DNA from 3 places in the Frigoribacterium sp. CFBP 8766 genome. Region 1 is predicted to be linked to each of the others. Evidence: predicted binding sites of a transcription regulator. Region 1 holds the regulator's gene; each other region holds the start of a gene.
The links. The regulator LexA, encoded in region 1, represses DNA repair genes until DNA is damaged. The targets are predictions, from matches to a motif close to TCGAACANNTGTTCGA.
Positions count from the first base shown of each region.

Region 2: a site for LexA is predicted at 1,716-1,731, ahead of IFT90_RS08790 (DNA polymerase III subunit alpha). Genes of this name have one in related genera too.
Region 3: a site for LexA is predicted at 3,390-3,405, ahead of IFT90_RS10700 (Rv2578c family radical SAM protein). Genes of this name have one in related genera too.

Region 1 is NZ_JACYTX010000001.1:1,244,225-1,249,312, forward strand. It holds gene IFT90_RS05900 (methyltransferase) at 1-22, opposite strand, end outside; gene hflX (GTPase HflX) at 104-1,675, shown strand; gene lexA (transcriptional repressor LexA) at 1,752-2,438, opposite strand; gene IFT90_RS05915 (LysM peptidoglycan-binding domain-containing protein) at 2,691-3,056, shown strand; gene IFT90_RS05920 (histidinol-phosphate transaminase) at 3,133-4,218, shown strand; gene hisB (imidazoleglycerol-phosphate dehydratase HisB) at 4,215-4,829, shown strand; gene hisH (imidazole glycerol phosphate synthase subunit HisH) at 4,826-5,088, shown strand, end outside.
Region 2 is NZ_JACYTX010000002.1:638,469-643,556, forward strand. It holds partial or broken gene IFT90_RS08780 (glucose-6-phosphate dehydrogenase) at 1-50, opposite strand, end outside; gene IFT90_RS08785 (aromatic acid exporter family protein) at 236-1,597, opposite strand; gene IFT90_RS08790 (DNA polymerase III subunit alpha) at 1,780-5,088, shown strand, end outside.
Region 3 is NZ_JACYTX010000002.1:1,060,884-1,065,971, forward strand. It holds gene IFT90_RS10690 (hypothetical protein) at 1-806, opposite strand, end outside; gene IFT90_RS10695 (sensor histidine kinase) at 803-2,107, opposite strand; gene IFT90_RS10700 (Rv2578c family radical SAM protein) at 2,269-3,381, opposite strand; gene IFT90_RS10705 (malate:quinone oxidoreductase) at 3,482-4,972, opposite strand; gene IFT90_RS10710 (SGNH/GDSL hydrolase family protein) at 5,062-5,088, opposite strand, start outside.

The DNA.
Region 1 (5,088 bases):
AGAAGTAGTGGTCGTTGGTCACGCACGACAACCTACCGAACATCAGCTGCCTGGCCCGTGACGGCCCAGGCTCGACCCCCTCCGGAGGGCTAGTATCACTTCGATGACAGACACCCCCACGACCCCGCTCGACGACGAGCGCGACGGACAGCACGGCGACGACGTCGTGGCTCGGGTCCTCGAGCGTGCGGCGTCGCGGGCGTCCGCCTACACGATCTTCTCGCCGGCCCAGGCGATCCAGACCCGTTCCCTCGACGCATCGGGCGACGGCGACCAGTACGACCGCGAGGACCGCGCCGCGCTCCGTCGCGTGGCCGGCCTCTCGACCGAGCTCGAGGACGTCACCGAGGTCGAGTACCGACAGCTCCGCCTCGAGAACGTCGTCCTGATCGGCGTCTGGTCGCAGGGCTCGCTCTCGGACGCCGAGAACTCGCTCCGTGAGCTCGCCGCGCTGGCCGAGACCGCGGGCGCCTCGGTGCTCGACGGCCTGCTGCAGCGTCGGCCGAACCCCGACCCCAGCACCTACCTCGGCAAGGGCAAGGCGGAAGAACTGCGGCAGACCGTGGCCGCCCTCGGCGCCGACACGGTCATCGCCGACACCGAGCTCGCACCGAGCCAGCGGCGTGCGCTGGAGGACGTGGTCAAGGTCAAGGTGATCGACCGCACGGCCGTCATCCTCGACATCTTCAGCCAGCACGCGAAGAGCAGGGAGGGCAAGGCGCAGGTCGAGCTCGCCCAGCTCGAGTACCTGCTCCCTCGCCTCCGTGGCTGGGGCGACTCGATGTCGCGTCAGGCCGGTGGCCAGGTCGGCGGTGCCGGCGCGGGCATGGGCAGCAGAGGCCCCGGCGAGACGAAGATCGAGCTCGACCGTCGCCGGATCCACACGCGCATGGCCCGCCTGCGACGCCAGATCAAGGAGATGAAGCCGGCACGTGACGCCAAGCGCGCCAACCGCGACCGCAACGAGGTGCCCTCCGTGGCCATCGCCGGCTACACCAACGCCGGCAAGTCGAGCCTGCTCAACCGGCTGACGAGCGCCGGCGTCCTGGTCGAGAACGCCCTGTTCGCGACCCTCGACGCGACCGTCCGCAAGAGCGAGACCGCCGACGGCCGTCCCTTCACCTACGCCGACACGGTGGGCTTCGTCCGCAACCTGCCGCACCAGCTCGTCGAGGCGTTCCGCTCGACGCTCGAGGAGGTCGCTGGCTCGGACGTCATCGTGCACGTCGTCGACGGGTCGCACCCCGACCCCGCCGCACAGCTGGCGACGGTGCGCGAGGTCATCGGCGAGGTCGACGGCCGGGACATCCCCGAGGTCGTGGTCTTCAACAAGAGCGACCTCGTCGACGACGACCAGCGGCTGGTGCTGCAGGGGCTCGAGCCGACGGCCGTCTTCGTCTCGGCGCGCACGGGCGAGGGCATCGACGAGCTGTTGGCCAAGCTCGCCGGCCTGCTGCCCGAGCCTGAGGTCGAGCTCGACCTCCTCGTGCCCTACGACCGCGGCGACGTGGTCTCGCACCTGCACGACTCCGGCCGGGTCCTGACGACCGACTACGACGAGCAGGGCACCCGGGTCCACGCCCGCGTCTACCCGAGCGACGTCGCGGCGCTCTCGCCGTTCGTGCGCACGGACGCTGCCGACGCCGTCGAGACCGCGGAGCCAGCCGCCTCCTGAGCCGTTCGCTCCCCGCACGACGAAGCGCCTCCGACCCGGTCAGGGCAGGAGGCGCTTCGTCGTTGTCAGGACGGCGTCAGACCGAGCGGAGCACCGCCACGACCTTGCCGAGGATCTGCGCGTGGTCGCCCACGATCGGCTCGAACGCGCTGTTGCGGGGGAGCAGCCAGGTGTGGCCGTCCCGCTGTCGGAACACCTTGACGGTGGCTTCGTCGTCGAGCATGGCCGCGACGATGTCGCCGTTCTCGGCGTCCTGCTGCTGTCGGACGACCACCCAGTCGCCGTCGCAGATGGCGGCGTCGATCATGGACTCGCCGACGACGCGGAGCATGAACAGCTCGCCCTTCCCCACGAGCTGGCGGGGGAGCGGCATGACGTCCTCGACCTGCTGCTCGGCCGTGATCGGGATGCCGGCCGCGATGCGCCCGACCATCGGCACGTGGGCGGTGTCGCCGTCGTCGCTGGTCGAGAGGATGCTCGTGACCGTGGCGACGGGGGCCGGTTCGCCCAGCACCTCGAGAGCACGGGGGCGGTTCGGGTCGCGACGGATGCGGCCGGCGAGCTCGAGCTGGTTCAGCTGGTGGGTCACGCTCGACAGCGACTTGAGGCCGACGGCGTCGCCGATCTCGCGCATGCTCGGCGGGTAGCCGCTCTGGGCGATGCTCGCCTGGATGGCGGCGAGGATCGACTCCTGCTTGGCGGTGAGCGCCTTGCGCGGGGGCGTCGCCGGGGCGGTCGCCGTCGCGCTGTGCCGGTCGGTCATGTCTCTCCTGCCGTCGATGTCGGTGGTCGCTGGTGTACTCGTCCCACCGACTGGAACCTATCGGATCACGGCCGCCTGGCGAAACACATGTTCGAGTGTGTCGCGCATTCCTGCACCGGGTGTTCGAAGAAAGTGGTTGCCGTCGGGCTCGATCGAAGATATGTTCGGTACACGTCTTCGTGTCCGGCATTCCCGGCCGAGTGCCGGGCACGAACTCGTACGACCAACTCTCGCGGTGAAAGGAACCACCTCATGAGCAGCATCAGCAGCAGCACCCTCGGCACGACCACCGGCACCAGAGTCCCCCGCACGCGCCTCCGCATCACGCGTCGAGGCCGACGGGTCGTGGGTGCGGCGGTCGCGCTCGGCGCCGCGGGCATCGTCGCCGCGGGCCTCCTGCTCGGCCCGGGTGCCGTGGCGTCCGACCAGGCTGCGGACGTGTCGTTCGCGCAGGTCACCGTCGAGGGCGGCGAGTCGCTGTGGCAGGTCGCGAGCGAGATCGCCCCCACCAAAGACCCGCGCGACGTCGTCAGCGACCTCGTCCGCCTGAACAACCTGCCGAGCGCCGAGGTGGCCGCGGGCCAGACGCTCGCCGTCCCCGAGAAGTACACCCGCTGATCTGACCTGATCCGGCCTGCCCGGCCTGACAGGTCACGGTGAGGTCGGCGCTCCTCTCGCCGCCTACCATGGTCTCGTGTCCTTCAGCCTCGCCGACCTGCCCATCCGCGACGACCTCAAGGGGCTGACGCCGTACGGCGCTCCCCAAGAGCGGGTGCCCGTCGCCCTCAACGTCAACGAGAACACCCACCCCGTCCCCGCCGACGTCGCCGCCGACATCCTCGAGGCCGTCGGCGCGGCCCTCGTCGACATGAACCGCTACCCCGACCGCGAGTTCTCGCTCCTCCGCGACTCGCTCGCGGGCTACCTCGGGCACGGTCTCAGCCGCGAGCACATCTGGGCGGCCAACGGCTCGAACGAGGTCATCCAGCAGATCCTCCAGGCGTTCGGCGGCCCGGGGCGTTCCGTCCTCGGCTTCCCGCCCACGTACTCGATGCACTCGATCATCGCGGCGGGCACCGGCAGCACCTGGCTCGAGGGTGCCCGCGACGAGGGCTTCACGATCTCGCCCGAGACGGCGGTCGCCGAGATCGAGCGTCTCCGACCCGACGTCGTCTTCTTCTGTGGCCCGAACAACCCCACGGGGACCCCGCTCGACCTCGAGACGGTCCGAGCCGCCTACGACATGACCGACGGCATGGTGTTCGTCGACGAGGCCTACGCCGAGTTCATGCCGGCCGGTCAGCCCACGGCGCTGACGCTGCTCGAGGGGCGGGAGCGCCTGATCGTCTCGCGCACCATGAGCAAGGCCTTCGCCTTCGCCGGTGCCCGGGTCGGCTACATGGCCGCGCACCCCGCCGTGGTCGACGCCCTCCGTCTCGTGCGCCTGCCCTACCACCTCTCCTCCCTCACGCAGGCGGCGGCCGTGGCCGCTCTCGCCCACGCCGACGAGATGCTCGCGATGGTCGACGACATCAAGGCACAGCGCGACCGCATCGTCCGTGTCCTGACCGAGCTCGGCTACAGCCCGTGGCCGACCTGGTCGAACTTCGTCCTGTTCGGGGGCGTCGACGATCCCGCCGACGTCTTCCGGCGCCTCCTGGCCCGGGGCGTGATCGTCCGCGACCTCGGGATCGAGGGGCACCTCCGGGTGAGCGCCGGCACGGAGGCGGAGACGACCGCGTTCCTCGACGCGCTGCGCGACATTAGGCTCTCCTCGTGACCGATCAGCCCCGCGCCCGCACCGCCTCCTCGTCCCGCGAGACGAGCGAGTCGCGCATCCAGCTGTCCCTCGACCTCGACGGGACGGGGCGCTCGTCGATCGACACGTCCGTGCCGTTCTTCGACCACCTCCTGACGGCCCTGTCGAAGCACTCGCTCATCGATCTCGACGTGTCGGCGGCGGGCGACACCCACATCGACGTCCACCACACCGTAGAAGACGTCGGCATCGTGCTCGGCGGCGCGATCAAGGAGGCGCTGGGCGACAAGGCCGGCATCTCCCGTTACGGAGACGCGCTCGTGCCCCTCGACGAGGCGCTCGTCCAAGCTGTCGTCGACGTCTCAGGCCGCCCGTACCTCGTGCACACCGGCGAGCCCGAGGGCTTCGAGTACCACCTCATCGGCGGGCACTTCACCGGCTCGATGGTGCGTCACGTCTTCGAGGCGATCACGTTCCACGCCGGCATCACGGTGCACGTGCGGGTGCTCGGCGGCCGTGACCCGCACCACATCGCCGAGGCCGAGTTCAAGGCGTTCGCCCGGGCCCTGCGTCAGGCCGTGCAGCCCGACGCCAGGGTGACCGGGGTGCCGTCCACGAAGGGCGCCCTGTGACGGTCCGTCCCACGGTGGCCGTCCTCGACTACGGCAGCGGCAACGTGCACTCGGCCGTGAAGGCCCTGGAGCTCGCGGGCGCCGACGTCGAGCTCACGCGCGACCGCGCCAGGGTGCAGGCGGCCGACGGGCTCTTCGTCCCCGGCGTCGGTGCCTTCGGCGCCGTGATGAGCCAGCTGCAGTCGGTCCGCGGCGGCGAGATGATCGACCGGCGACTCGCGGGCGGCCGTCCCGTGATGGGGATCTGCGTCGGCATGCA
Region 2 (5,088 bases), on a different contig from region 1:
GTCAGGTCTCCCGAGGCTCCGAGGATGATGAGGGTGGTGGTGTCTGTCACAGGTACGGCTTCCGTGAAGGCGGCGACGGGTCGCCGCTCGGTGTGTGAGGGGTACGGGCTGCCGGGCCGGGCCGGGGCGGGGTCGCGGCACGCCGTGGGCGCATCCGCGAGACCGGCGCAGGGCGCGGCAGGGCGTTCGGCGACGATGCCTCCCCCACCGTACTGCGCCCGGGCCCCGGACGCCGTCAGCGTTCGCGGGCAGCGTCCTCCGCCTCGCCGTCGGCGGGCCGGTCGTCGGCGGCCTGGTCGTCGGCTGCCACGCCGTCGGCGGCCGGGCCCTGCGCCTCCTGGCGTCGCTCGCTGTCGCGCGGCGCGGTGTCGCGGGGCGCCGTGGGGTCGTCCACGGGGCCGGTGCTCGTGGTGCCGCCGACCTCGGCAGCGGAGTCGTCGGCGTCGACGTCGCCGTCCCCGTCGAGGTCGCCGACCGCCTCGTCCTCGGGGCGGGGAGCCGTCGAGTCGTCGGGGTCGAGCGCGGCGATGATCCGTCCGAGCGAGACGGCGACCGAGACGCCGCCGCTCGTGGCGACCGTCGGCAGCTCGCGGTGCGTGTCGATGGCCCGCCAGAGCTCCTCGACGTCGCGGCGGGCGGTGACGAAGGCGTCCCGGTCGTCGCCGCCGCGCCTCCTGATCACCTCTCCGACGCTGCGGACGGCACGGGCGACGACGGGGGCGAGGTCGTCGACGATGCCGATCTGGCGGCCGATCCGGCGGCCGAGGATGCCGGATACCTCGGCGAGGTCCTGCAGGTGGAACCCGACCCGCTCGAAGACGACGAGGTCGGCGTACTCCGAGGCGAGGTCGCGGCGGCGCAGCAGCCTGCGCGGGTTGAGGCGACGTGACTCGTCGGCGTACTGGACGGCGTCGCGGACGTGCCGCAGGGTGCTCGGCAGGACGGCGACTCGCCGCTCCCAGTCGTCGTCCTCGATCGGCCAGTCCGCCTCGAACACGGTGGCGACGTCGTCGGCGCGGTCGGCGAGCGACGCCTGCACGAGCCGGAGCCGGCGCTCGGCCCGACCGGTGTAGAGCGGCGGCACCAGGACGAGGTTGACGACGACGCCCACGGCGACGCCCACGCCGATCTGCACGACGTAGCCGGTGGAGTAGTCCTCGGCGTTCGCCCCGCCCAGCAGCAGCACGAAGAGGCCGGCGGTCAGCACCCAGTCGCGGCCGGCACCCAGCCAGCGGATCCCCGCGATGAGGGTGCCGAGGCCGACGACGAGCGCCACGGCCAGCACGCCCGGCTGCCCCTCCTGCAGTGCGAACACCGTCGTCGCGAGCAGCACCCCGATCACGAGGCCGAGGATCGTCTGCAGCCCCTGCTTGAGCGACGTCTTGACGGTCGGCCAGAGCGCCAGCACGGCCCCGAGCGGGGCGTAGTAGGGGTACTCGGCGGCCACGCCGGGCACGTGGGGCGCGATCCAGTAGGCCAGGGCCGCGGCGAGCGCCCCCTTCGCGGCCATGAGGAGGCGCGGCTGGGCCAGCAGCGTCCGCGTCCACCGGGTGGCGGTCCGGGCGGGGTCCTGGGCGGCGGCTCGTCGGTGGGGCATCCGACGATGATGACAGCAGGGCGCGGTCGCCGTCCGGGGTCGTCGTGCGGTCGCCGCTCGGGTCGTGGTCCGGTCGCGGTCCGGGGTCGTCGCACCCCGCCGGGGCGACGTACACTCGTCGAACACACGTTCGAACCGACCTCGGCCGGGAGGTCCGACGAGAGAAGCACCGAGGCAGCACGATGCGTTTCACCCACCTGCACGTGGCGTCGTCGTTCAGCGCGCACTACGGCACGACGCCGCCGGCGCAGCTCGTCGAGCACGCTGCCGCCCACGGCGCGGACGCGCTGGCGATCACCGACCGCGACGGCCTCTACGGGGCGATCCGGCACATCGGCGCCTGCCGGGCGGCGGGCATCGACCCGATCGTGGGCGTCGAGCTCGGCTGCGTCGACGACACGGCCGACGAGAGCGGCAGCGCACGCGGCGGCGCCGAGGAGGCGGGGGGCGCGTCTGCCGGTGCCGGCGCCGGTCCCGGGGGCAGGGCGGGCGCCTCCTCGGTCGACCGCATCGTGGTGCTCGCGCACGGGGCGGGCGGGGGCCGTCCGGGTGCGGGCTGGGCCGCTCTCTGCCGGTTGATCAGCGCGGCGCACGGCCGGGCGACGAGGCGGGTGAGCGGCAGCGCGAACAGCGTCGCGACGATCCCGCGGTCACGGCTGCGGGCGTTCCTCCGCGGCGACGAGGGCGCGGACGCGACGGTGCTGCTCGGGCCCGACTCCGACGTGGGCCGACTGGTCGCCGAGGGGCGGCACACGGCCGCGGCGGCGTCGCTGGCCGCCTGGGCGCGCGAGCTGCCCGGCGGCGTGGCCGTCGAGGTCGTCTGCCACCTCACCGAGCCGGGCGAGAACCGCAGCGTGCGGCACGCGGCGCGCATGCTCGAGCTGGCCGAGCACGTCGGGGTGCCCGCCGTGCTGACCAACGCGGTGCGCTACCTCGACCCCGACGGCGCGGTCACGGCCGACGTGCTCGACTCGGCGGGGCACCTGGCGCCGCTCGGGGCGTTCACGCCGCAGCCGAACGCCCAGGCGTCGCTGAAGCCGGGCGACGAGATGCGCGCGCTGGCGACCCTCGTCGCCGACGCCTCCTCGTGCCCTCGTCGCGCCGCAGAGGAGATGCTGGCCGAGACCGAGCGGCTCGCCGACCGCTGTCGTCTCGACCCCGACGCCGACCTGCGCTGGCGCCGGCCGAAGACCCCCGAGCTCAGCGCCATCGGCGTCGACGGCGATCCTGACCAGGTGCTGTTCCGCCGGGCCGAGGCGGGCGTCACCGAGCGCTTCGGCCATGCCGACCAGGCGATGCGCCGCACCGTCGACGAGCGGATGCGCTACGAGCTGGGGATCATCACGGGCTTCGGCTTCGCCAGCTACTTCCTCACCGTGGCCGACGTCTCGGCGCTCATGCGCGACATGCGGGTGCGGAACGCCGCGCGCGGGTCGGGTGCCGGCAGCTTGGTCACCTACCTGCTGCGCATCTCGAACGTCGACCCGATCGAGCACGACCTGCTGTTCGAGCGGTTCCTCGGCAACAAGCGCGAGACGCTGCCCGACATCGACATCGACGTCGAGTCGGCGAGGCGACACGAGATCTACCGGGCGATCTTCGACCGCTACGGCAGCAACCGGGTCACCCTCATGTCGATGCAGTCGACCTACCGCGGCCGGGGGGCGGTGCGCGACGCCGGCCAGGCCCTCGGGCTCGACGACGACCAGATCGACCTCGTCGCGAACAACGTCTGGCGCTCGAACGCCCGCGACCTCCGCACCGCCATGGCCGAGAAGCCCGAGCTGCGGGCCATCGCCGACCTCGCCCGGCAGAACGGCCAGATCGACCTGCTCGTCGACCTGACGGAGCGGCTCGACCGGCTGCCCCGGCACATCTCGATGCACCCGTGCGGGGTGATCCTCGGCGACTCCGACCTGCTCAGCACGACCCCGGTGCAGCCGAGCGGCATCGGGCTGCCGATGAGCCAGTTCGACAAGCACGACATGAACGACGCCGGGCTGCTGAAGCTCGACGTGCTCGGCGTCCGGATGCAGAGCTCGATGGCCTACGCGCTCGACGAGATCGAGCGGGTGAACGGCGCCCGCGCCGCCCTGGCCGGCGGACTCGCCGTCGACGTGCCCTACGTGAACCGGCAGGGGCGGGTCGAGCTCGACGAGATCCCGCACGACGACGAGCCCACCTTCGAGGCGATCCGCACCACCCACACCCTCGGCATGTTCCAGATCGAGAGCCCCGGGCAGCGCGAGCTGATCGGCAAGATGCAGCCCGACCGCTACAGCGACCTGATCGCCGACATCTCGCTGTTCCGCCCCGGCCCGATGAAGGGCAACATGGTCGCGCCGTTCCTCGACACGAAGCACGGCTTCCAGCGGCCCGACTACCTGCACCCGAGCTTCGCGCCGTTCCTCGACGACAGCTACGGCGTCGTGATCTACCACGAGCACGTGCTGCGCATCCTCGAGGCCACGATGGAGGTCTCGCTCGCCGAGGCCGACGAGATCCGCCGGCACATGGGCAAGGGCCAGGACGACGCCCTCGAGGTCGAGTTCCGCAGGCGCACGACCGCGAACGTCGACGACGACGGCAGGAGGCGGTTCACCGACGCCCAGGTCGACAAGATCTGGGCGGTGCTCAAGGGGTTCGGCTCCTTCGGCTTCTGCAAGGCGCACGGCGCCGCGTTCGCGCTGCCCACCTACCAGACCGCCTGGCTCAAGACCCACTACCCGGCGGAGTTCCTCGCCGGGGTGCTGACGCACGACCCCGGGATGTACCCGAAGCGGCTGCTGCTGACCGAGGCGCGACGCATGGGCGTGCCCGTGCTGCCGCTCGACGTCAACGCGTCGACGGACGTCTACAGGGTCGAGCGGGTGCGCGCCCCGGCGACGCCGATCGCGCCCAGCCGCCCGGGCGACCTCGGCATCCGCCTGTCGCTCTCCGACGTGCACGGCATCAGCGACTCCGAGCTCGCTCGCGTCGTCGTGGGCCGGCCCTACGAGTCGATCACCGACTTCTGGCAGCGGGCCACGCCGTCGCGGCGGCTGATCGAGCGGCTGGCGCAGGTCGGCGCGCTCGACTCCCTGGCCGGCCCCGGGCGGACGAGGGGCGACGTGCTCGCCCGTGTGCGGTCGCTGACGCAGCGCACCGCACGGCCACGCGCCTCCGACGTGCAGAACCAGCTCGACTTCTCGGTCGACGACTCGGCGGAGGTGCCCACCGGCACCCCCGACGTGAGCCTGCGCGACAGGGTGGGCGACGAGCTCGACATCCTGTCGATGGAGGTCAGCGAGCACGTGATCGAGAGCTACCGCCCGATGCTCGACGACCTCGGCGTCGTCCGGGCAGCCGACCTGCGCGACCACTGGAACGGCACCACCGTGCTCGTCGCGGGCATCCGGATCGCCACCCAGACGCCGCCGATGCGCAGCGGCAAACGGGTCGTGTTCATCAGCGTCGACGACGGCACGGGCTGCGCGGACGCGACGTTCTTC
Region 3 (5,088 bases), on a different contig from region 1:
AGCACCTGCTCGAGCCAGCTGCGGTCCGCCTCGGCGACCATGGTGCTGCGGAGGTCGGCGCTGATGCGGCGGGCCCGCTCGACGTCCGCCTCGGTGACGACGCCCGCGGCGACGACCTCGCCGAAGAACGGCGCGACGTCGCGGTTCAGGATGGTCACCCTGTCCTGCTGCACGCTCCGGGCGACGCTCGAGCGGAACTCGTCGGCGCTGGCCTGACGAGCCGAGGAAGCGCCCGCGATCCATCGCTCCACCAGCGTCGTGAAGGCGGCCGAGAACGACGCCCCGGCGAGCGAGAGCGCCAGCACCGGGGTCACGGCGACCACGACGAACACCAGGACGGGGACATCGGTGAGGAACGCCTCCCTCTCGACGAGCACGACCGCCGTGAGCACCACGGCGGACGCCAACCCCGCGACCACGAGGTCGAGTGCGGGCCGGTACGGCGCGAGGCCCACGAGGAGCAGCCCGACGGCGAGGGAGGCCCAGTCGTCTCTGACCATGGAGTTGTGGCCGGCCGAGGCGACGGCGGCGAGGACTCCGGCGAGGGCACCGAGCCCGACGACGCCCGCGACCGACCACCGGGTGAGCGGTGCCCGGAGCGGACTCGACGCGAGCACCAGGACGACCCCGGCCGCCCCGAGCGCCGCGAGGGCCCCGACGGCAGCGGCGGGCGTCACGATCTCGTCGCGCGTGACGACGGTCGACACCGCCGCGTAGACGACCGCCGCGACCGCGGCGAGCGCCGTGACGGGGCGGGAGCTGAGGGCGCCGAGCGGATCGACCTGCTGCGGGCTGCGGCGGCTCACGGTGCTCCCCCGCCGGCTGTGCGGGACGCCAGGTCGACGGGGCCGGGATCGGCGGTGACCGGGCTGGCCTCCGTCGCCGCACCAGGCGCGACGACCGACTCGGCCGGTGCGACCGGGACGCGGAGCATGACCGACGTGCCACTGCCGGGCGAGGACCAGATCTGCGCCGAGCCCCCCACCCGCCTCGTCCTGGCCTCGACCGAGTTCTTGAGGCCGAGCCTGTCGGGCGCCGTGGCCGCGGCGTCGAAGCCGACCCCGTCGTCGATGACCATCACCGTCAGGTCGACGCCGTCGCCGTACACGACGACCTCGGCACGATCGGTGCCGCTGTGCACGGCGACGTTGGTGAGGCACTGGGCCACGGCGAGGCCCAGGGCGCGGCAGACCGCGGGCGCGAGCCGCGTCACGGCGCCGAGGTCTCCCGTGACGCCGACCTCGAGCCCGCCCTCGCGCGCCCGTGCGACGGCGTGTCCCAGCTCGGACGTCGTCCAGTCGCCCGGCCCGGTCGTCGGGGAGGCCGGCGCCGGGGCCCTGGTCTCGTCGACGAGCCACTCCTGGCCGACGAGCACCTCGAGGTCGGTCGCCATCGACGCCGCGGTCGCCGGGTCGAGCGGGCCGGGCCCGCCGGCCGTGATGGAGGCGAGGTGGTTCAGCACCGTGTCGTGCAGCAGCGCAGACGCCTGCTGTTCCACGTCGTGGCGGATGGCCTGCTTCTGCTGGTCGAAGGCCGCCCGGTGCAGGCTCGGCTGGGCACGGTCGACCCGTCCCCGTGCGAGCAGGGACGACGTCGCCGTCACGGAGACGAGGAGCCACGCGAAGAGGACCGCGACGTCGAGACGCGGCGTCCCGCCGGTCTGCCACGTCGCCAGCTGGGTGACGAGCTCCCCCAGGGCGAAGCCCGCGGTGGCCCAGAGCAGGCTGCCTCGGGAACGCAGCCCGCTGCCTCCGACCATGACGAGGGCGATCTTCGGCAGGGAGAGCGAGAAGGCGTCCGACGCCTGGACCGCCGGGATCTGCGCGAACAGGGTCACGGCGTACCAGTAGAGGCACGCCGAGCCGATGGCGAGGTACGCGAGCACGGCGGTCGTGCTGCGGAACCGCTCGACGACGAAGAGCATGCCGAGCATCGGCAACAGCGCCACGAGGGCAGGCCAGAGCAGGTACGACGGCTCGGCGACCTGGTTCACGATCAGCAACAGGCCGGCACTCGCGAGGACGACGCTCGCGATGACGTGGCAGGCACGGGACAGCGCCCGGCCCACGGTCTGCGGCACGAGGTGTGCGGGGAGGCCGAGCAGCATGGCGGCCCCCTCCTGGTCGACGTGTCGGGCAGGACGATCATGCCAGAACGAGGACTCGTCCTGTACCCCGTTATCTAGGGTCACCTCGCGGGACGGGGCCGAGCCGCCGGGGCGGCTGTGCCCCGACCTCGGGGACGGAGGGACGACGAACGCTGCCGCGGTCAGAAGAGACGTGGCTGAGACGACCGTGCACCGCCCGGCAGCTCGTGGGCGATGAGCGACCGGGGCCGTCCGTCCGCGCCGAAGCCCAGCGTGCCCTTGGCCGCCGCAGCGTCGTCGAGGGCGCTCGAGCGGGTGGAGCCCGTCGCCGGGTCGGCCGTGCCGTGCTCGAGCCCGTGCTCGGCCAGGAGGGGCCGCATGCGGGCCGCGAGCCACTTGCGGTAGCCGAGGGGCGCGTAGGTGCTCGTCGCGTACATGTCGCGGTACCGCGTGACGAGCTCCGGGTGCTCGCGCTCGAGCCAGGCGGACCACCACTCCTTGACGCCGGGCTTGAGGTGCAGGGCCGAGTACAGCAGGCTCGTCGCCCCGGAGGCGCGCACGGCCGCCAGGGCCCGGTGCAGGTGGTCGAGGTCGTCGGTCAGCCACGGCAGGACGGGCATCATGAAGACGGAGCAGCGGAGCCCCGCGTCGGTCGCCGCGCGGACGGTCGCGAGACGCGCGGCGGTGGTCGGCGTGCCCGGCTCGACGGACTGCTGCAGGTCGTCGTCGTGGATCGCGATCGACATCGCGATGTCGACCGGCACGTGCTGGGCCGCCTCGACGAGGAGCGGCAGGTCGCGCCTCAGCAGGGTCCCCTTGGTCAGGATGCTGAACGGGGTGCCCGAGTCGGCCAGGGCCGCGATGATGCCCGGCATGAGCCGGTACTTGCCCTCGGCGCGCTGGTACGGGTCGGTGTTCGTGCCGAGCGCGACGGGGTGGTGCTGCCACGACGGGCGACGCAGCTCACGGGACAGCACCTCGGCGACGTTCACCTTGACGACGATCTGCCGGTCGAAGTCGTCGCCGCCGTCGAGGTCGAGGTACTCGTGCGTCGGCCGCGCGAAGCAGTAGACGCAGGCGTGGCTGCACCCTCGGTAGGGGTTGATCGTCCAGCCGAAGGGCAGGGCGGAGTCGCTGCCGGGCACTCGGTTGAGGGCGCTCTTCGCGAGGATCTCGTGGAACGTCACCCCCGCGAACTCGGGCGTCGTCACCGACGCGACCAGGTTCGACAGCTTCGCCAGCCCGGGCAGGGCCGACGAGTCGGTCGCCGTCGTCGCCTGTTCGCTCCACCTCATGGTCAGAGTCGAACACATGTTCGATCGGACGTCAAGCCGAGACCGGCTCGCGCCTCCTCGGCTCGGCCCAGCTGGCCGAGCCGCGACCGGCAGCGTGCCGCTACGCGTGGATGCGCAGGGCCTCGGCGGTCGCCCCGAGCGTCGCGGCGGCTCGCGCCTCGTCGTCGGCGAGCTGGCCGCCGTAGGTGGGCACCATGCGGCGGAGCGTCGGGGTCCACCCGGCGATCCGGTCGGGGAAGCAGCGCTCGAGCACCGACAACATGATCGGCACGGCGGTGGAGGCGCCCGGCGAGGCGCCGAGGAGGCCCGCGATCGTGCCGTCCGCCGCCGAGACCACCTCGGTGCCGAACTGCAGCACGCCGCCCTTCTTCGCGTCCTTCTTGATGACCTGCACGCGCTGGCCCGCGGTGATGCGGTACCAGTCGGCCGGGTCGGCGTCGGGCATGAACTCCCGCAGCGACTCGAACTTGCTGTCGCTGCTCGCCATCAGCTGGCCGACCAGGTACTTGACGAGCGACAGGTTCGCCAGCCCCGCGCGGATCATCGGGTACAGGTTGTGCGGCCGGATCGAGGCGAAGAGGTCGAACCACGAGCCGTTCTTGAGGAACTTCGGGCTGAAGCCGGCGTACGGTCCGAACATCAGGCTCGCCTGGCCGTCCACGACACGGGTGTCGAGGTGCGGGACCGACATCGGGGGCGAGCCGACGGCGGCCTTGCCGTAGACCTTGGCGGCGTGCTTGGCCACGACGGCCGGGTCGTCGGTCCGGAGGAACTCGCCGCTGACCGGGAACCCGCCGAAGCCCTTGATCTCGTCGATGCCCGACTTCTGCAGCAGGTGCAGCGCGCCTCCCCCGGCGCCGACGAAGACGAACCGGGCGTCGACGCTCGTGGGCGTGCCGCCGACCTGACGGCGCATCGCGACCCGCCACGTGCCGTCGGCGAGCTTCGTCAGACCGGTCACGCGGTGGTCCAGCTCGATGCGCGCCTCGTTCTCCTCGAGGTAGGTCAGCAGGAGGCGCGTGAGGCTGCCGAAGTCGACGTCGGTGCCGGCCTCGATGCGCGTCGCGGCGATCGGCTGGTCCTTCGCGCGGCCCAGGATGAGGGACGGGGCCCACGAGCGGATGACGGAGGCGTCGGTGCTGAACTCCATGCCGGCGAACAGCGGGTGGCCCCGCAGCGCCTCGTGCCGCTTGCGCAGGTACTCGACGTTGGCCTCGCCCCAGACGAAGCTCATGTGGGGCGTCGAGTTGATGAAGGCGGACGGCTCGGGCAGGGCTCCCTCGGCGACGAGGAACGACCAGAACTGGCGTGAGACCTGGAACTGCTCGTTGACCTTGACGGCGCTGCTCGTGTCGATCGTGCCGTCGGCGCGCTCGGGCGTGTAGTTGAGCTCGCAGAGGGCGGAGTGACCGGTGCCCGCGTTGTTCCAGGGGTTGCTCGACTCCTGGGCGACGTCGCCGAGCGCCTCGTAGACCTGGATCGTCCAGGTGGGCTCGAGCTGCTTGATCATGGCGCCCAACGTGGCGCTCATGACGCCGGCCCCGATGAGGGCGACGTCGACGGGCTTCGTTGCCTTCGATGCTTCGGTCACGAGATGCAGTCTAGGCGCGGCGTCTGGGTACGGACCGGCCCCCGGCTCGACGACGAGCCCAGCGAGACGGCGACGGCCAGTCCGACCGCTCAGAGCCCGAGGGTCGTCAGCTCGGC